DNA from 4 places in the Stenotrophomonas sp. YJH_SMC_37 genome. Region 4 is predicted to be linked to each of the others. Evidence: predicted binding sites of a transcription regulator. Region 4 holds the regulator's gene; each other region holds the start of a gene.
What was found. Region 4 encodes FliA, which starts transcription of late flagellar genes. Its sites were predicted from a motif close to TAAAGTTTNNCNNNCNNNGGCCGATAA; they were not measured.
Positions count from the first base shown of each region.

Region 1: a site for FliA is predicted at 1,472-1,498, ahead of AC5P8J_RS16060 (GGDEF domain-containing protein). Genes of this name have one in related genera too.
Region 2: a site for FliA is predicted at 1,518-1,544, ahead of AC5P8J_RS02355 (methyl-accepting chemotaxis protein). Genes of this name have one in related genera too.
Region 3: a site for FliA is predicted at 3,247-3,273, ahead of AC5P8J_RS02230 (GGDEF domain-containing protein). Genes of this name have one in related genera too.

Region 1 covers NZ_JCAFTG010000012.1:3,453-8,536, reverse strand. The annotation lists gene AC5P8J_RS16065 (YchJ family protein) at 1-163, shown strand, start outside; gene AC5P8J_RS16060 (GGDEF domain-containing protein) at 145-1,428, opposite strand; gene egtB (ergothioneine biosynthesis protein EgtB) at 1,579-2,850, shown strand; gene egtD (L-histidine N(alpha)-methyltransferase) at 2,847-3,821, shown strand; gene AC5P8J_RS16045 (lytic murein transglycosylase) at 3,900-5,084, shown strand, end outside.
Region 2 covers NZ_JCAFTG010000001.1:484,282-489,365, reverse strand. The annotation lists gene mutS (DNA mismatch repair protein MutS) at 1-422, opposite strand, end outside; gene AC5P8J_RS02360 (barstar family protein) at 557-949, opposite strand; gene AC5P8J_RS02355 (methyl-accepting chemotaxis protein) at 1,577-3,799, shown strand; gene AC5P8J_RS02350 (glycine zipper 2TM domain-containing protein) at 3,966-4,334, shown strand; gene AC5P8J_RS02345 (hypothetical protein) at 4,560-5,084, shown strand, end outside.
Region 3 covers NZ_JCAFTG010000001.1:459,778-464,861, reverse strand. The annotation lists gene AC5P8J_RS02240 (winged helix-turn-helix transcriptional regulator) at 1-416, opposite strand, end outside; gene AC5P8J_RS02235 (MFS transporter) at 506-1,687, shown strand; gene AC5P8J_RS02230 (GGDEF domain-containing protein) at 1,799-3,214, opposite strand; gene AC5P8J_RS02225 (TonB-dependent siderophore receptor) at 3,500-5,084, shown strand, end outside.
Region 4 covers NZ_JCAFTG010000021.1:10,224-15,307, forward strand. The annotation lists gene AC5P8J_RS19435 (chemotaxis protein CheA) at 1-293, opposite strand, end outside; gene AC5P8J_RS19440 (protein phosphatase CheZ) at 296-901, opposite strand; gene cheY (chemotaxis response regulator CheY) at 901-1,293, opposite strand; gene AC5P8J_RS19450 (RNA polymerase sigma factor FliA) at 1,351-2,094, opposite strand; gene AC5P8J_RS19455 (MinD/ParA family ATP-binding protein) at 2,091-2,978, opposite strand; gene flhF (flagellar biosynthesis GTPase FlhF) at 2,965-4,581, opposite strand; gene flhA (flagellar biosynthesis protein FlhA) at 4,727-5,084, opposite strand, start outside.

The sequences.
Region 1 (5,084 bases), on a different contig from region 4:
GCTGGGCCTGACCGTCCATGAGCACACCGTCACCGGCGCTGACAGCGCCGAGGTGAGGTTCACCGCCCGCTACCGGGTAGGCGGCGGCAGCGCGGTGAAGATGACCGAACACAGCCGCTTCCTGCGCATCGACGGTCGCTGGTACTACCTCGACGCAGTCTGAGCCTCAGCCCGCTGTCCGGCGTTCGCCCGGATCTGGTTGCGGCCGCCGTCCTTGGCTGCGTACAGCGCCCGGTCGGCGGCCTTGACCACCGCTGCCGGGAGCGGGTCCACAAGGCTGTCGGCCAGGCCGATGCTCACCGTCACCTGCACCACCGGGCCGCTGCCGCCGCGCCCGCGTTGCTGACGCCCGGCGTCATCGTCGCGGCTGCGGGTGCTGCGGTCGCGCAGCTGCATGCGGGTGTCCTCGATGCTCTGCCGCAAGGCTTCCACGGCATCCATGCAGGCGTCGGCCGGCTGGCCCAGGAACACCACCGCGAACTCCTCGCCGCCGTAGCGGAACGCACGTCCACCATCACCGACCCGCGCCAGCCGCGAGGCCACCAGGCGCAGCACGTCGTCGCCGGTGTCGTGGCCGTGGGTGTCGTTGAACGATTTGAAGTGGTCCACGTCCACCATCGCGATGCTGTAGGTGCCGCGCGCCCGTTGCAGGGTCTCATTGAAGGCGCGGCGCCCCGGCAAGCCGGTCAGTTCGTCGCTGAACGCCATGTGGAACGACTCCTGCAGCATCGCGCCCAGCATCAGCAGCAGGGCCGCACTGGCCAGCGCAGGCAGCAGCACCGGCTGCAGGAAGACCCTCGGCAGCATCCACCACAGGCACAGCAGCGCCAGCAGCATAGCCGTGTGCAGCGGCCGCGGATGCCGCCATGCCTGCCAACCCAGCGCCGCCGTGGCCAGGAGGAACAGCAGCGCCGGCAGCTGCGCCAGCGCGTTCCAGTCGGCCGGGATCCACGCCCAATGACGGTTCGACAGCAGATCATGCATGCCGCGCGGCTGCTGCGCGGCCAGCAGCAGGAAGATCAGCAATGCCGTACTGCTGGCGACGGAGCGCAACAGCAGGTCGTGCCTGCGCCGCCCACGCTCCGGCCACAACGACAGGCCGGCGAACAGCAACGGCAGCCACGCCGAGATGGCATGGAAGCGCAGCGGTGTCAGCGCGCTGACATGGCCGCTGCGCAGGTAGCCGCCGACATCCTGGTGCAGCAGCGCGAACATGACTGCCACCACCAACAGCAGGCAGAGCGCACGCACCTGGTGGTAGAGAAGGGCCAGGCCGGCACCGAGGCAGGCCAGCAGCCAGGGCAGAACGCGTTGGGCCGGACTGGCCCCGTCTTCGTTGCCCAACGCCGCCCACAGCACCACGGCAACCAGCACGGCGGGCAGCACGAACAGGTAGTGCGCAGGCTGGCGGAGCGGATGCAGGGGCAATCAGGAATTCCAGCGCGGTGACGACGCGGCCGCAGCATTGCCGTTAGCGGCGTTCGGGGCGGCTTCTTGAATGCGGCAGGCCCATCCATGTGAACGAAGTGACGCCGGACCATGACATCGCACTCACCCGCCGGCACCGATGCTGTCGGCATGGACAGCGTACCCGCCGCCGTCGCTGCCCCGCAGCACGATCTCGCCCACCAGTTCGCACGCGTGCGTGCGCGCAGCATGCAACTGGCCGGCCCGCTCAGCGCCGAGGACGCCATGCTGCAGAGCATGGCCGATGCCAGCCCCAGCAAGTGGCACCTGGCCCACACCACCTGGTTCTTCGAACGCTTCGTGCTGGCCGGCTTCCCGGCTGCGCCTGCACATGACCCTGCATGGGACTACTTGTTCAACAGCTACTACAAGAGTATCGGCCCCGCCCATGCCCGGCCGCAGCGCGGCCTCCTCTCACGGCCCTCGCTGCAGCAGGTGAATGACTATCGCCAGCAGGTCGATGCACAGGTGCAGTCGCGGCTATCGGCAGGTGACCTGGACCCACACGCGCTGCACAACCTGCAGCTGGGCCTGCAGCACGAACAACAGCATCAGGAGTTGTTGTTGACCGACATCAAGCACGCGTTCTGGTGCAATCCGCTGCAGCCGGCCTACCGCGAGGACCTGCCCCCCCCCCCTGGCGCTGCCAGTGCACAGGGCTGGATCGAATCACCCGAGCGCATCGTTACCGTCGGCGCTGCAGCCTGGCCGCAGCACGCTGCGTTTGCCTACGACAACGAATCGCCGCCGCACCGCGTGCTGCTGCCGGCACATGCTCTGGCCGAACGTCCCGTCAGCAATGCCGAGTACCGTGCTTTCATCGATGCCGGCGGCTACCGCGAACCGCGCTGGTGGCTCAGTGAAGGCTGGGCGTTGCGTGAAGCCGAGGACTGGCAGCACCCGCTGTACTGGGATGACACCCTGCAGCGCGAATACACCCTGGGCGGTTGGCGCGAGCTGGATCCGCACGCGCCGGTCTGCCATCTCAGCTACTTCGAGGCCGATGCCTGTGCCCGCTGGGCCGGGGCACGCCTGCCCAGCGAGTTCGAGTGGGAGGCCGCGGCCGCGTCTCAGGCGGTGCGGGGCCACTTTGCGGATGACGATCACCTGCACCCGCAGGCGGGGCAGGGCAGCGGCCTGCGCCAGCTGTTCGGTGATGTCTGGGAGTGGACTCACAGCGCGTATGGCGCCTATCCCGGCTACCGCCCTTTCGCGGGCAACCTCGGTGAGTACAACGGCAAGTTCATGTGCGGCCAATGGGTGCTGCGCGGCGGCAGCTGCGTCACGCCACGGGGCCATGTGCGCGCCAGCTATCGCAATTTCTTCATGCCGCCGGCGCGCTGGCAGTTCTCCGGACTGCGCCTGGCCAGGGACCTCACATGAGCACCGTGCACGACGCGCTGCAGGCGTTGACCGACCTCACCCCCGGCCGCCAGCAGATCCTCACCGACGTGGTGGCCGGGTTGTCGCGCACACCGCGCCAGCTGCCATCCAAGTATTTCTACGATGCACGCGGCTCACGCCTGTTCGAGCAGATCACGCAGACCTGCGAGTACTACCCCACGCGTACCGAGCTGGCGCTGCTGGCGCGGGTGCTGCCGGACATCGCCCGCAGCGTCGGTCCTCATGTTCATGTGGTGGAGCTGGGCAGCGGCAGTGGCCGCAAGACCGCGCTGCTGCTGGCGGCACTGCAGGACCCCGTGGCCTACACCCCCATCGAGATCTCGCGCGCCGCGCTGCTGTCCAGCATCGACCATCTGGCCCCGGCGCTGCCGGACGTCGAGATGCTGCCGGTCTGTGCCGACTTCACCCGCGCGGTCGCCGTCCCGGCACCGGAACGCGAGCCTGCGCGGCGCCTGTTGTTCTTCCCGGGCTCCACGTTGGGCAATTTCGTCGAAGAGGATGCCGTCGCACTGCTGCGCGCGATGCGCCAGACCATGGGCCGCGATGGCCTGGCCCTGGTCGGCATCGATCTGCACAAGGACCCGGCATTGATCGAAGCCGCCTACAACGATGTGCAGGGCATCACTGCTGCATTCACCCTCAACCTGCTGGCGCGCCTGAACCGCGAGATCGGCAGCGACTTCGATCTGGACGGCTTCCGCCACCGCGCCCGCTACAGCATCGCGCGGCTGCGCATCGAAACCGATCTGGTCAGCCAGCGCGCACAGGACGTCCGTCTGGATGGCCGCACCTTCCACTTCCAGGCCGACGAGCCGATCCGCGTCGAATACAGCCACAAGTACACCGACGACAGCTTCGAAGCGTTGCTGCTGCCAGCGGGCCTGCAGGTCGTGCGGCGCTGGGATGCTGAAAGCCCGGCCTATGGCCTGCGCCTGCTTCGCGCCCTTTAGCCGCCGCCAGCCCGCGCTGCTTCAGGTTCGCCTACGCTGCGCCTAAGATGGCCCTGCAACGGCAACACGGAGGACGCCATGCCCATTCTGACCACGCTCGGCCTGGCGGCCGTGCTCGCCGCGGCACCCGCTTCGACAGCAGCGCCTGCGGCCAGCAGCGATGCCGCTTTCAGCCGCTGCCTGGCCGTCCTGCAATCGACAGCCGCCAGCCAGGGCATCAGTGCCGACCGCTTCAATGGGATTATCGCCGGGCTCACCCCCGATCCCAGCGTGCTCGGCCTGCTCGACGCGCAGCCGGAATTCACCACGCCGATCTGGGACTACCTGGCCGCGCTGGTCGATCGCCAGCGCGTGGACGATGGGCGCGTCCTGCTGCAGCAGCATCGGGCCCTGCTTGATCGGGTGTCGGCCCAGTACGGCGTCGATCCGGCCACCATCGTCGCGGTCTGGGGCGTGGAGAGCGACTACGGCCGTGTGTTCGGCAAGCGCCCGCTGCTGCAGTCGCTGGCCACGCTGTCCTGTGCCGGCCGCCGCCAGCCCTTCTTCCGTGGTGAGCTGCTGGCCCTGCTCAAGTTGATCGACCGCGGCGACCTGCAGGCACAGGGGCTCACCGGTTCCTGGGCCGGCGCCTTCGGGCATACGCAGTTCATGCCCAGCACCTATGCACGCATCGCCGTGGACGGTGATGGCGATGGCCGCCGCGATCTGGTCGGCAGCATTCCCGATGCGCTGGCCTCCACCGCCAATTACCTCAAGCGCGCCGGCTGGCGCAGCGGAGAGCCGTGGGGCATGGAAGTGCGTATCCCGCCCGGTTTCGACGCCAGCCAGGCCGGGCGCACCCAGCGTCGGGCGCTGGCCGACTGGCGTGCGCAAGGTGTGACCGCATTGGATGGCAGCGCGTTGGCCCCGGCCAACCTGCCTGCCGACGCGCGCGCGGCCCTGCTGCTGCCGGCGGGCGGCAAGGGCCCGGCGTTGCTGGTGTTCCGCAACTACGACGCGATCTACAGCTACAACGCTGCCGAAAGCTACGCGCTGGCGATCGCCACGCTGGCCGACCAGCTGCGTGGCGGCACGGGCCTGGCCACGGCCTGGCCGACCGATGATCCCGGTATCGGCCGCGATGAGCGCCGCCAGCTGCAGACCCTGCTGCTGGCCCGCGGCCACGACATCGGAAGCGCCGACGGCATGATCGGTACGGCCACGCGTCGCGCCATCCAGGTCGAGCAGCAGCGCCTGGGCTGGGCCAACGCAGATGGGCGCGCG
Region 2 (5,084 bases), on a different contig from region 4:
CCCTGCTTGCTGCGCGACAGGGCCATCAGCAGGGTGTCGCGGCGCTCATCCAGCAGCGCCTCGTCGGTGACCGTGCCGGGGGTGACGATACGCACCACCTTGCGCTCGACCAAGCCCTTGGCCAGCGCGGGATCGCCGATCTGCTCGCAGATCGCCACCGACTCGCCCAGCGCCACCAGCCGTGCCAGGTAGCCTTCGTACGCGTGCACCGGCACGCCGGCCATCGGGATCGGTGCGCCACCGGAACTGCCACGCTGGGTCAGGGTGATGTCGAGCAGGCGCGCGGCCTTGCGCGCGTCGTCGTAGAACAGCTCGTAGAAATCGCCCATGCGGAAGAACAGCAGCAGGTCCGGATACTCGGACTTGGCTGCGAAGAACTGCTTCATCAACGGGGTATGTTCGGCGGACTTGTCTTTGGACATGGGACTCGTGAATCGGGGCGTCCGGCCGCGCCGGAGGGCGGCGGCAGCGGAGCCGGTACAGGGCCGTCCATGGTAACTGCTGGGGCGCAGGGCTGCCGCCACTGGTGGCGGGCCGGTGCGGCACGAAAAAGGGTTCAGGCCGGGACCAGGGTGATCTGCCGATGGCTGTCGAAGATCTGCATGACGATCTCGAAGTAGGTCGGGCCCTCGCCCTGTCGCACCGCCTGCAGCCGGCGGGCGATCGCCCGCGCGTTGAAGCTGCCTGGTGCGTCCAGCTTGGCCTGCAGCCACTGGCAGGTCGCCTCCACGCCCAGCGCCGCACGGCTGTGGGCGATATCGCGCCAGATCAGCGTGGCCTGCGCGTGGCCAGCCAGTGCGCCATAGCCGCCATGCAGCAGGTCGTCCAGTGCGTCCAGGCTCGGCCCGAGCTGCCATGCCTCGCCGGCCATGAACACGCGGTTGATCTCCGTGTAAAGGCTGGCGATGTCATCGATGGCGGCGCCTTCAATCTGCAGGACGAGGGTCATGCGCCGACTGTAGCGTGGTCCGCGCTGTTGTTGATGGCCCAGCACGAGAGAGCTTTGCGCGGTCGCTCCGGGCTGAATGCCATATGGCATCGCGGTGCGCCTTTGCCACAGGTCACGACGGGCGTCGAAGGATGCGTAGAGGGCCAGCGACGATGCGAATCATTGCACTGGCAACGTGGTGGCTTGCTCTGCAGTGGGCGGACGCCACGCCGCCATGCATCTTCTGCATCGGTCATGGATGCCAGGGACTACTCCGGAGAAACACCGATACTGAGCGCGAGTTCATGAGGCTCTCCCGAGAAAGTATCGAACGTTCTTTCCCAGGCCAGAGGCGGAAGGAAGCGTGGCACATGCCTCTGGTGGCTTCTTCGCAGCCCAAGTTAATGCTGGCTACTCGTTCTCCATGCGCCGTCACCGGCTCGCAAAATGAATAACCCGCATTCAGGTCGAATATTGGGTGGTCCGATGCACGTTTGCAATGCGCGGCTGCAGGAATTTGCCGGTGCGCGGTTTTCACAACAGCCCGCACATTTCAGGATATCTGGATCGATACAATAATATCGGCCCATAAAGTTTCCCCTGCCTGCGCCGCCATCGACCGTACGGCCATTGATCAAGGGAATTGAGATGCTCGCCTTACGCAACCTCCGAGTGGGATCCCGGCTGGGCGCCGGGTTTGGTTTGCTGCTGCTGTTCATCGTCGCCATCGTCGGCCTGGCGTTGTACGGAAATCACCTGAAGTCCACCCAGTTCGAGAAAGTGGTGGACGTCAACATGGTGAAAATGCGGTTGTTGAACGAGATGCTGGATACCAACAATGCGGTGCTGATGCAGCGCCGGCTGATGGTGATCAAGCGCGGTGAGGATTTCGACAGGGATTATCGGAAGGCGCAGGAGCTGTCGCAGGCTTACGACGCCATATGGGCCAAGTACATCAAGATTCCGCGTGATGCCACCGGCGATACGCTGGTCGCGCGGATCGACGCGGCACGCAAGGCCACCGACGCGTCCACCCGGCAACTGCATGAGCGCATGAAGGCCGGCGATTTCGACGGTGCAGCCAAGGAGCTGCTTGCCGAGCAGGGCCTGGCGACGGCCTGGAACGAGGCGATCTCCACCCTGCTGCGGCACCAGGAGGTGCTGACGGCGCGCAGCCGCGAGGACTACCGCGCGACCGAGGCGTGGACCGGCACCTTGTCGATCGTGTTCGGCGTGCTGAGCCTGATACTCGGCTCGCTGGCCGCATGGGCCATCACCCGCAGCCTGACCCGGCCGCTGGAGGGAGCCGTGAAGCTCGCCGATGGCATCGCCAACGGGCGGCTGGACAGCAGCATCGACGCCTCCGGCAACGATGAGGTGACGCAGCTGCTCAGGTCGATGCAGCGCATGCAGGCGCAATTGCAGTCTGTGATGGCGGCGCAGGGGGAACTGGCTCGCCAGCACGATGCGGGCAGCCTCAGCTATCGCATGGATGAGAGCGCCTTCCCCGGTGACTACGGGCGCATGGTGCACGAGACCAATGCGCTCGTCGGCTCGCATGTGCAGGTGCAGAACCGGTTGATCGAAGTAATGAAGCACTACGCCAGGGGCGATCTGTCGGTAGACATGGATCCTCTGCCGGGCGAGAAGGCCGCGATCACCCAGGCGATGGACGAGACCAAGGCCAGCCTGTCAGCGATCAACGGTGAGATCCGCAGGCTGGCGACGGCAGCAGCGGCGGGGGACTTCAGCCTGCGCGGTGACGAGCAGCGCTTCGCTCACGATTTCCACGACATGGTGGCCGGGCTCAACCGGCTGATGCAGACCACCGACGGGAACCTGGTGCAGGTATCGCGCCTGTTGCAGTCCATCTCGCGCGGTGACCTGACCGTGCGCATGCAGGGGGACTTCCACGGGGTGTTCGCCCGGATGCGCGATGACTGCAACGCCACCGTCGACCAGCTCACGCAGATCGTCGGCCGCATCCAGGCCAGCGCGTCCAGCATCAACCTGGCGGCAGGCGAGATCGCCGCGGGCAACACCGACCTGTCGCGGCGCACCGAGCAGCAGGCGGCGAACCTGGAAGAGACTGCGGCGTCGATGGAGGAACTGACCTCCACCGTGAAGCAGAATGCCGAGCACGCACGCCAGGCCAATCAACTCGCGATCGGCGCGCACGGTGTCGCTTCGCAGGGCGGCGAGGTGGTCGGCCAGGTAGTCACCACGATGTCGGCGATCGAGGCCTCGTCGAAGAAGATCGCCGAGATCATCTCGGTCATCGATGGCATTGCTTTCCAGACCAACATCCTGGCGTTGAACGCGGCGGTGGAAGCCGCGCGAGCCGGTGAACAGGGCAGGGGCTTTGCGGTGGTGGCCAGTGAGGTGCGCACACTGGCACAGCGCTCGGCGGGTGCGGCCAAGGAAATCAAGGGCCTGATCGAGGATTCGGTTGGCAAGGTCGCCGACGGCTCGGCGCTGGTCCGCCAGGCTGGCACCACCATGGGCGAGGTGGTGGCCTCGGTGCAGCGGGTGACCGACATCATGGCCGAGATATCTGCCGCATCGCAGGAGCAGAGCTCGGGCATTGAACAGGTCAACCAGGCGGTGGTGCAGATGGACGAGACCACGCAGCAGAACGCGGCGCTGGTGGAAGAGGCCAGCGCCGCGGCTCGTTCCATGGAGGAGCAGGCCAATCTGCTGGCCGAAGCGGTTTCGGTGTTCCGCATCAGTGCGGCAACCACGGCCGCAGCCGTGCGCCCGGTCCTGGCCGCGGTCGCGGCGAAAGTGACTCCGGTACGCCGGCCGGGGGTACTGGTACCACGCATCGAGCCGACGCTGGCTGCGAACGCGGGCGGCTGGGAAGAGTTCTAGCAACAGCGCATGCCGGCAGGGAGACGGCGCCCATCACGATCGTTGACCGTGATGGGCGCGGATTTTTTCCCTGAACGCGCGATGGCCGGCGAGAATGGGGACACGCCCATTTCACTTCCGGTTGCCAACCGCTGGGGGACACTGGCCCCGTACCGGAACTCAGGAGATGGCCATGAAGACCTCGACCCGATTGCTTGTGCTGGGTACCCTGCTGGCGGCCTCGTCGGTGGCCGGCGCGCAGACTTACGGCCCGCGTGATGAGGGGCGCAGGTTCAACGACGGTAGCCGCGTGGTCTGCAAGAACGTGGAAGTGCAGCGCAACTCGCGCGATCCGAACCGCATTGCCGGTACGGCAACCGGCGCGGTAATCGGCGGCCTGCTGGGCAACCAGGTGGGCGGCGGCAACGGCAAGAAGCTCGCTACCGTGGCGGGCGCCGTGGCCGGTGGTGCGGCTGGTCGCCAGATCCAGGGCAACAGCCAGCAGAAGAACGGCGACCGCGTCGTCGAGCGCCGCTGCGAACGCGTCTATCGTTGATCGGTCGCTGCCACACCTGTTCGGCCCTTCCACATCGCAGTATTCGAACGCCGGCCCCGCGCCGGCGTTCGTCGTTCCGGACCCGTATCGCTGAATCTGGCGTCATGCCTATACTGCGCCGACTCAACGGATGAACGCCCAGTGAACGAATCGGCTCCAGCTCCCCAACCGGCACCGCTCGCCGGGCATGACCCGATAGCGGAAGCGACCGCCCATCCCCAACGGGTGCGTGATCGCACCGATGAACTCGAGCTGTTCATTTCGGGCCTGCTGGCGTTCGCGCTGCTGGCCGTGCCGGGCTATCTGTTCGACGCCTGGGCGCGCAGCAGCCTGCACACCGAAGGCATGTACTTCCAGATGCTCTGGTTCGGTTTCAGCATCAGTGTCGGCATGTGCTATGTGCTGGCAGTCGCCTTGATCATCCACCTCACGGTGCGCGGCTACTGGATCGGGCTGATCGGCCTCCGGTCGCATTTCCCCGATGGCATTGACTGGGCGCGCCTGCCAAGAATGGGGGCGGTCACGCGCGCTTTCCTGCAGGCCCGGGACGGAGGCCTCGATGGCAGCATCGAACGGGCCGACCGGCTGGCGACGATGCTGTTCTCGACCACCCTGCTTGCCGTACAGACATTGGCGGGCACGCTGGTGTTGGCCGTCCTGACGCTCGGTGTGTCGATGGTGATCGGCGCGCTGTCAGGTGGCGCCGATCATGTCGCCATGCTCGCCCTGTGCAGCGTGCTGGCCGCACTG
Region 3 (5,084 bases), on a different contig from region 4:
ACGCGGGTGGCGGCGGCCTGCAGCGGCTGACCGTCGCGCCCGTGTGGCTGCATGTAGGGCAGTGGTCGCCGCGTGCTGGATTCGATCAACTGCGAATGGGTTTCACCGGCGCTGAAGCGATGGCGTTCTCCCCACTGGCGCAGCGCGACCAGCAGCGGGAACAGTTCCTGGCCGGGGTGGGTGAGCACGTATTCCTGGTAGGCCGAGCCATCGGAGGCCGGTTGCAGTTGCAGGATGCCGGCCTCGACCAGCCTGCGCAGGCGATCGCTGAGGATGTTGCGCGCCGCGCCGAGGCTGCGCTGGAAGTCGCCGAAGCGGCTGACGCCGTCGAAGGCATCGCGGATCACCAGCAGTGCCCAGCGATCACCGAGCAGGTCGGCGCTGCGGGCAACGGGGCAGGGACTGTTGGCGTGCATGCTGGGGCCTCCGAATGTGGTTGCAGTTTAAAACCAATGGCGATAGCCTGCATCAAGTTTCAAATTGCAACTACATCATGAGCGCATCGATGTCCCGCCCATTGCTGACCCTGCTCGCGGTCGCGGCCGGCGCCAGCGTGGCCAACGTCTATTACGCGCAACCGCTGCTGGATCGGCTGGCACAGGCCTTCGCACTGGACCGTGCCGTGGCGGGCGCAGTGTTGGCGGCAACCCAGGCCGGCAGCGTGCTTGCATTGCTCGGCCTGCTGCCGCTGGCCGATCGCGGTGACCGGCGGCGCCTGCTGCGGCTGCAGCTGGCGGCACTGGTGGCGGCCCTGCTGTGGCTGGCAGCGGCACGCACGACCGGTTGGCTGCTGTCGGCCATGCTGCTGGCCGGACTGCTGGGCACCGCGCTCACGGCAGCGATGGCTCCGGCCGCGCAGCGCGGGCGCGTGGTGGGGGTGGTGCAGGGGGGGGTGTTCATCGGGCTGCTGCTGGCGCGTGTGCTGTCCGGCACGGTGGCGGCCATTGCCGGCTGGCAAGCGGTCTATCTGCTTTCGGCAGCGCTGATGGCGGCCTTGGCCGTACTGCTGTGGCGGCGCCTGCCGGCCGTGCCGATACCCGCAGTGCCGCCGCGCTGGCGCGACCTGATCGGCTCGATGCTGGGCATGCTGCGCCGCGATCGAACGCTGCGCGAGCGCGGGCCGCTGGTATTGCTGCTGTTTGCCGGCCTCAATGTGTTCTGGGCGGCGGCACCCTTGCCGCTGTCGGCACCGCCGCTGCACTGGTCAACCGCAGCCATCGGCGCGCTCGGCCTGGCCGGCGTGGTCGGTGCGCTGATGGCGGCGCGGGTCGGACACTGGATGGACCGTGGTTTCGCGCATCGGGTCAGCCTCGGCGCGCTGTTGTTGATGCTGGTCGCGTGGTGGCCGCTGCTGGGCCTGCCGCGTTCGCTGTCCTTGCTTTTGCTGGGTGTGGTCGTGCTCGACCTCGGCGGCCAGGCACTCCATGTCTCGAACCAGGGATTGTTGCTGCGTGCACCGGCAGAACAGCATGGGCGCCTGGTGGCGTTGTACATGTTGTTCTATGCAGTTGGCAGTGGGGCGGGTGCGGCTGCGGGGCCTTGGGTGCAGGCCCGGCATGGCTGGCCAGCAGTGTGCCTGTTGGGCGCCGGCATCGCGCTGCTGGCGCTGCTGTGGTGGGCAGCATGGCGGATGGTGGCGTTCAACGCATCGGCTGGCGCGCGAACCGGTAGAGTCGACTGTCGGTAGAGTCGACTGTCGGTAGAGTCGACTGTCAGTCGACTGCTCTTCGCCCCGCGTGCGAAAAATCCCGCGCTGCGCGCGATAGTCGACCAGCGGTCGACTCTACCTGTCCTGTCGTCATCGCTGCAGTGCACGCCGCCCCGGGGCTTCCTGCAGGTCCGCGCTGGCCACCACCACGCGGTTGCGGCCGCTGCGCTTGGCCTCGTACATCGCCGCGTCTGCGCGTGCCATCAACCGCTCGTAGTCCGGATGACCATCGTGACCGGCCACGCCGATGCTGGCGGTCAGCTCCAGCACCTGGCCATTGGCTAGTGCTACCGGTGATTGTGCGATCTGCCGGCGCAGGCTCTCGGCGATCACGGTCGCCTGCGACTCGCTGGCCGCCACCAGCACCACCACGAATTCTTCGCCGCCATAGCGGAACAGGTAGTCGCTGCCCCGCGTGAGTTGGCCGAGCAGGCCGGCCACGTGCTGCAACGCGCGGTCGCCGGCATCGTGGCCGTGGCCGTCGTTGATCGCCTTGAAGTGATCCAGGTCGAGCAGCAGCAGCGAGAACGGCGTGCCGTTGCGCGTGGCCAGCTCGATTTCCCGCCGCAGCACGGTTGGCAGGAAGCGGCGGTTGAGCAGGTTGGTCAGCGCATCGCTGCCGGCATCCAGTTCGCCGATGCGCTCGAACAGCAGGGTCATCAGGGTGCGGATGGCGGCCAGATCCTCGCGGATGGCCGGCAGCACCGCCAGCCGCTGCGCCGGGGCATCGTTGCTTGCCTGTTGCAGGTTCCCGTCGATGCGGGCCATCAGCTGGCCGACCTGCTGGGTTTCGCTGCTCTCGCCGAAGCTGGGGATGCCCTTGTGGGTGAACCACAGGCCGAATTCCGACGTCGCCAGGCTGGCGCTTTCGCCGGCCTGCACGTGGCCGGCCAGTGCGTACAGCAGTGCGTTTTCCCAGTCCAGCAGCAGGGCGCGCTGGCGCTCGCGCTCGGTGCTGACGTTCTGCACCAGCGAGAACAACCGGTAGGCCGCATCGGCACGGGTGGATCGTTCGCGCGCATGGGTGTAGGCCAGGGTCATGCCTTCCATGGCGATGTCCATGATCGCGCTGAGGCAGTCGATGGCGGCGAACGCGGTGGCACTGTCGGGTGCGTCGTCGCGCAGGCGCACGAACAGCTCGTGCTTGAGCACGCGCGCGCCGCGGGTGACCAGGTCGACCGGAATGCCGACCCGGGCATGCACATCGCCGATCACCCGTTGCGAGGCCACGGCACTGGCGATCCTGTCGCGATCAGTGGTCAGCAGTTGCACCAGCCAGCGCTGCATGGCCGGCTGCAGGCGCTGCTTGACCTGGTCGTGGGACAGGAAGCGGCGTGCACGCCCGTCCTGCAGCAGCACTTCGTAAAAGCGCTGTGCCAGCACGGCTGGGGCATCGGTGGCTGCGGCCTTGAGCAGCGCGGTGGCGGCAGGGCCAGCCTGTTGCAGGCAGTGCTGCCAGGCTTCGGCCAGCGGCTGGCTGGCATCGTCCAGTTGCGGTGTTTCCACGTCGATCTCTGACTGCGTACGACAAACCACGGGTATCGGCCGTGGCGGCGTGCGGTTGATGGCGGGTTAGCCGGCCAGTTTACGCGCGGTGCAGCGTTGCACGGTGCGCAAAGCACATCCGTGCCCTGCGGCAATGAGTGAACGCATTTGAGAATCACTCTCATTGATGGGAGAATGTACGCACGGATCGGGCTGCAGGCGACTGCAGCGACGCTCCGCCTCCCCCTCGTCGTTGCCTCAAGCCCTTTGCCAGAGGCCCCGTTGCCCTGCCAGAAGGTCCAGATCATGTCTCCTGCCGTTGTCCTCTCGCCGCGCCCGCTGGCGCTCGCCGTTGCCGCCCTGCTGGCGGGCAGTGCGCTGACCGCCCAGGCTGAAACCGACGCCACCGATATCGACACGGTGCACGTCACCGCCTCGCAGATTGCCCGCCAGGCGTTGGGTACCTCGACCATCACCGCCGAGGACATCGCCAGGCGCCCACCGGCCAACGACATCGCCGAACTGTTGCGCACCATGCCGGGCGTCAACCTCACCGGCAACAGCGCCTCGGGCCAGTACGGCAACAACCGCCAGATCGACCTGCGCGGCATGGGCCCGGAAAACACCCTGATCCTGGTCGACGGCAAGCGCATCGGTGCGCGCGATGCCGTGCGCATGGGGCGCAGCGGCGAGCGCAACACACGCGGCGACACCAACTGGGTGCCGGCGGAGATGATCGAGCGCATCGAAGTGCTGCGTGGACCGGCGGCGGCACGCTATGGCTCCGGTGCTTCCGGTGGCGTGGTCAACATCATCACCAAGCGCCCGACCGGCGACCTTGCCGGTGCGGTCGACCTGTACGGGCTGGTGCCTGAACACAGCGCCGAAGGTGGCAGCGAGCGCGTCGGCCTGCAGCTGAGTGGGCCGATGACCGACACGCTGTCGTTCCGCCTGTACGGCAACCTCAACAGGACCGACGCCGACTCACTGGACCTCAACCGCCAGTACGCCACCAACCCGAACGCAGTGCCACCGGCTGGCCGCGAGGGCGTCAAGAACCGTGACGTCAACGCGCTGCTGCGCTGGGACGTGACCGCCAACCAGGTGGTCGAGTTCGAGGCGGGCACCAGCCGCCAGGGCAACATCTACGCCGGCGACCGTGCGGTCAGCACCACCGGCACTTCGACCGGCGTTGATCTGGCGGCGCTGGCCGACGGCAAGGCGGAGACCAACCGCATGTACCGCAACACCGGTGCGGTCACCCACCGCGGCCGTTGGGGTGATGTCACTTCGCGGGTGACGGCCGCAGTCGAGGCGGTCAACAACTCGCGCATCAATGAAGGCCTGGCCGGTGGCCCGGAAGGCAGCTTCAACGGCACCGACTGGTCTACCTCGCGCCTGCGCAACTACCAGCTGGATGGCGAAGTGAGCTTCCCGACCGCGCTGGGCGGCGCAGAGAACATCTGGACGCTCGGCTTTGAATACCTGGACAGCCGCCTGACCGATCCGTATTCGATGAGCCAGTCCAGCAGCAGCGGCGGCGGTATTCCAGGGTTGTCGGCCGACCGTGCGCGGGGCAAGGCCGACGCGCAGACCACGGCGGCGTTCGTGGAAGACAACATCTACCTGGGCGAGCACTGGATCGTTACCCCGGGCCTGCGCTTCGACCACCACAGCCAGTTCGGCAACAACACCAGCCCCAGCCTCAATGCGCAGTTCCGCATCAACAGCGACTGGGTGGTGAAGGGCGGCATTGCCCGCGCGTTCAAGGCGCCGAACCTGTACCAGTCGAATCCGGACTATCTCTACTACACCCGCGGCAACGGCTGCCCCAATGCGCTGCCGAGCCTGGGCGCCGGTTGCTACATGCGCGGCAACGCGGACCTGAAGG
Region 4 (5,084 bases):
AGGTAATCCAGTGATTGCTGGGCCGCGTCGAAGTGGTGGGCCTGCAGCACGGCCTGGCCGGCGCGCGCCGCGCCCAGCGCCTCCTCAGCGGCGTGGCACAGCTCGACCATGGCAGTGACGCCGAGGAAGCCGGCGCCGCCCTTGAGCGTGTGGTAGCCGCGGAACACCGCATTGAGCTGGTCGCTGTCCTGCGGTGCCTGCTCCAGCGACACCAGCTGTTCGCCGAGGCGGTCCAGGATCTCCTGCGCCTCGATGATGAAATCGGCAGTGATGTCGTCGGATACCGCGCTCATGCTTACAGCCCCAGATCCGACAACAGGTCGTCGGCGTCGTTCTGCGAGACCGCGTGGCGGTCCAGTCCCTTCAGTGCCGGCCCGGCCAGTGCCGGGTCGGTGCGATGCTGTTCCGGCGGCAGGCCGAGTGCGCCGAAGCCCTCGTGCACGCGGCGGACGATGCCGACCACGCGACGGATGATCTGCCCGGTCAGGTCCTGGTAGCTCTGGGTCAGGGCGATCTCGGTCAGGTTGTGGCGGATGCGCTCGAGCTGCGCGTCCTGGCCTGGCTGCAGGCCTTCGGCACGCAGCTGTTCGGTCAGGCTGCGGCATTCCTCGGCCAGGTCCAGAGTGCGGTGGGTGGCCTGTTCGGTCATCGCCACCACGTGGTCCAGGCGCGCGCAGGCGTCATCCAGTTCACCGGCCTCGCTGGGCACGGTCGGCAGTTCACCCAGCGCCTGTCCCAGCTCGCGGGCCAGCCGCGACAGGCCGCTCATCATCGGCTGCGTGCGCAGCGCGACCAGTCCGTCGATGCGTTGCCGCCAGGCAGCTTCGTCACCGGACTCCAGTGCGTCCAGGGCTTCCTGCAGGCGCAGGGCGAGGGCGTTCTTGTCGACCGTGGTATCCATCAGGCGCTGGCCGCCAGGCGTTCGAAGATCTTGCCGAGCTTTTCTTCCAGCGTCTGCGCGGTGAAGGGCTTGATGATGTATCCGTTCACGCCGTTCTGGGCGGCTTCGATGATCTGTTCGCGCTTGGCTTCGGCAGTGACCATCAGCACTGGCAGGGTCTTCAGCTTGGCATCGGCGCGGATCGCCTTGAGCAGCTCGATGCCGGTCATCACCGGCATGTTCCAGTCGGTGACGACGAAATCGAACGACTGGCTCTGCAGCAGCGACAGCGCGGCATGCCCGTCCTCGGCTTCGGCGGTATTGGTGAAGCCAAGATCGCCCAGCAGGTTCTTGACGATGCGACGCATGGTCGAGAAGTCGTCGACGATCAGGATGCGCATGTTCTTGTTCAAAGCAGAGTTCCTTTGTTGTTCATTCCGGGTGGCCGGGGGCAGCCGCCTCGGGCATGTTCACTCTTCCAGGCCGGCGTCGGCCGCCTCGAAAATCTTCAATCGTCCACGCAGGCGCAGCACGGCCTGGCCGTGGATCTGGCAGACCCGCGACTCGCTCACGCCGAGCACCGCGCCGATCTCCTTCAGGTTCAGTTCCTGCTCGTAATAGAGCGAGAGCACCAGCTGTTCGCGCTCGGGCAGGTGGCCGATGGCCTTGCCCAGCTCGCGGCCGAACTCGCCGCGCTCCAGCACCTGCTGCGGGGTCGGGCCGCCCTGGGCGACGGTGTCCAGCTCGCCCTGGTCCTCGATGCGTGACTCCAGGCTCAGCACCTGGCCACGCGCGGCGTCTTCCATCAGCCGCAGGTATTCGGGCAGCGGCATCTCCATCGCGGCGGCCACTTCGGTGGCGCTGGCGGCACGGCCGGTGCTCTGTTCCAGGCGGCGGATGGTGGCAGCGGCGTCGCGTGCGCGGCGATGCACCGAGCGCGGCACCCAGTCGCCACGGCGGATCTCGTCGATCATCGAACCGCGGATGCGGATCGAGGCGTAGGTCTCGAACGAGGCGCCCTGGTCGGCGTCGTAGCTGCGCGACGCTTCGATCAGCCCCATCATGCCGGCCTGGATCAGGTCGTCCACCTCCACGCTCGCCGGCAGGCGTGCGGCCAGGTGGTGGGCGATGCGCCGCACCAGGTCCGAGTGCTGGGAGATGACCTCGTTGGCCGCCGAGCGCTGGACCTCCCGGTACTGGGCTGCGCCTTTCATGCGGCCACCCCGCGCTGCTTGAGAATGCGCTCGAGGAAGAACTCGACGCCGCCACGCGGTTCGGTCGGCGCCTGCCAGCGTGCGGTGCGGCGCGCGATCTCGGTGATCGCCAGCGCGGCCGGGCTGGACGGGTAGGCCTTTACCACTGGCTGCTGGCGCTGCACCGACAGGCGCAGCCAATCATCCTGCGGCACACAGCCCAGATAGTTCAGCGAGACATCGGCGAGGAATTTCTCGCAGACCCGGGTCAGCTTTTCGTACAGCACGCGGCCCTCGTTGGGGTCGCGCACCATGTTGGCCACCACCTGGATGCGGTCCACGCCGCGCTCGCGCGACAGCACCTTGATCAGCGCATAGGCGTCGGTGATCGAGGCCGGTTCGTCACAGACCACCACCACGGTGTCCTGCGCGGCCTGGCAGAAGGTCAGCACGCCGTCGGTGATGCCGGCGGCGGTATCGACCACCATGATGTCCAGCTCGCGTTCCAGTTCGGAGAACACGTTGACCAGGCCGACATGCTCGGCCGGGGCCAGCTCGGCCATGTGCCGGCGGCCGGAAGCGGCCGGGACGACCAGCACGCCGTTCGGGCCTTCGACGATGACGTCGTCCAGCGAGCAGCGGCCGGCCACCAGGTCGGCCAGCGTAAAGGTGGGGTTCAAGCCCAGGATCACGTCGATGTTGGCCAGGCCCAGGTCGGCGTCCAGCAGCAGCGTGCGCTTGCCCATGCCCGCCAGCGCCACAGCCAGGTTGGCCGAGACGTTGGTCTTGCCCACGCCGCCCTTGCCGCCGGTCACCGCGATGGTGCGCACAGGGCCGAGCGGCTCGCTGCGGGTGGCCGACAGCGGGAAGGTCTTGGTCAGCTTGGCGTACTCACGCGACGGCATGGTTCAACTCCGGGTTGCAGGGCATATCGGCCGCTCGGCGCAAATCTTCAAGGCGAAGTACGAGATTGGCTGCACTGGCCCGGTGCAGGTCCTCCGGGACGTCCTGGCCATCGGTCACCCAGGTGATCGGCAGGGCATGGTCCACGGCCACAGACAGGGCGTTGCCGAAGCGGCCGGTCTCGTCCAGCTTGCTCAGCACCAGACCCTGCAGGTTGGCGGCGCCGAAGCGGCGGACCACCTCGTCCATGTCGCCGAAGCTGGTATTGGCCGGCAGCACCAGCAGGGTGCGCACCTGGCGGGCGGCACGCAGCCACTGCAGCTGGGCGGCCAGCGCGCGGTCGCGCGGGCCCAGGCCGGCGGTGTCGATCAGCACCAGCTTGTAGTCCTTCAGGCGTTCCAGCAGCTGGTCCAGGTCGGTGCCGCTGTTGGCCTCGTGCACCGCGATGCCGAGCTGGCGGCCGTAGCCGTACAGCTGCTCGCGGGCGCCGATGCGGGCGGTATCGGTGGTGACCAGGGCGACGTCACGCGGCGCGTGCTTCTCGGCGAATCGCGAGGCCAGCTTGGCGATGGTGGTGGTCTTGCCGGCGCCGGTCGGGCCGACCAGGGCGATCACGCCGCCTTCTTCCAGCGGGTCGACCGGGGCGATCGGCAGCTTGCGCGAGATCAGCCCCAGCATCAGGCCGCGGCCACGATGGGCTTCGGTCTCCAGCGGGATCTGCATGGCCACGTCGCGGGCCAGGCCGGCATCGAAGCCATATTCGTCCATCAGGTCCAACGCGGTGGCGCGCACCGGGCAGCCGCGCAGGCGCTCGTCGGTGAAGCGGTTCATCTCGCGCTCGATCACCTGGCGCATGCCGGCCACTTCCTGGCGCAACTGGCGGATCTCGGCGTCGTCCTGGGCGACCACCGTCAGCACCGGAGCCGGAGCCAGGGTGGGGGCCGGCGCGGTTTCGACAATGGCATCGGCCAACGCCGGTTCGCTGGCGGCGCTGGCCGGCTGCGCGTCGGCGACGGCAGCGGTCGGCAGCGGCGGCGGCTGCACGGCCGGCGCCACGCTTTCGTGATGCGCCTCGTGCGGCGGATCGATCGGGAAGCGGGCGCGGTTGGCCGGCACGGCGGCGGCCGGTGCAACGATGGCCTCGGCGAACGGCGCGAAGATCTGTTCCGGCAGCGCCGGTTCGTTGACGGCGGCACGCGCGAGGGTGGCCGCAAAGCCGGTGCTGCCGCGGGTCGGCACGATCTCGTCGGCGCTGTCCAGGGTGCGGCCGGTGGCGCCGACCGCGGCGCGGGCGAGGGCGGCCACCGCCGAGGTGGTGGCGGCGACCGGCTCCGGTGCCGGGGTGGCGCTGCGACGGCGGGTGACGGCGGCGATTACCGCATCGGCGGCGGTGCGCGGCTTGGGCGCCGGCGGCGGCGCCACGTCGCGGCGCGAGGCTTCCAGCGCACGCTGCACGGCGCTTTCATCGTAGTTGGCGGCGGCGACGATCTCGATGCCTTCCTCGATCCGGCGGTTGGACAGGATTACGGCATCAGGACCATGTTCCTTGCGCACCAGGTTCATGGCCGAACGCATGTCGGCGGCGACGAATCGTTTGATTTTCATGCTGTGGTCACGAGGCGAAGACGGCGGAGTGGCGGCCGGGGAACTCGGGTGGTCGGTGGTCTGCACGGTGCGGGTTCCCCTTGGTATCTGTCTGTTGCGTTGGTTCGAAGGTGGTGTCTGTTTTCTGGCGCGTCGGCGGGCGGCGTCAGCTGATCGTTCCGACCAGCTTCAGGCGCTTGTCCTCCGGCACCTCGCTGTAGGCCAGGACCGACAGCGACGGAACGCTGTGGCGGACCAGGCGTGCCAGCGCAGCGCGCACCGGGCCAGGTACCAGCACGACCGCGGGCTCGTTGCGGGCTTCCTGCTTGCTGACACATTCGGCCAGGCTCTGGTGCAGTCGCTCAGCGAGTCCGGGTTCCAGCGCGGCGCCGTTGCCCTGCGTGGACTCCTGCAAGACACGTTCCAATTGCGGGTTGAGGGTGAACACCGGCAGCTCCGCCGACATTCCGGCGATCTCCTGCACGATGAAGCGGCCCAAGGCGGTGCGCACGGCGGCGGTCAGC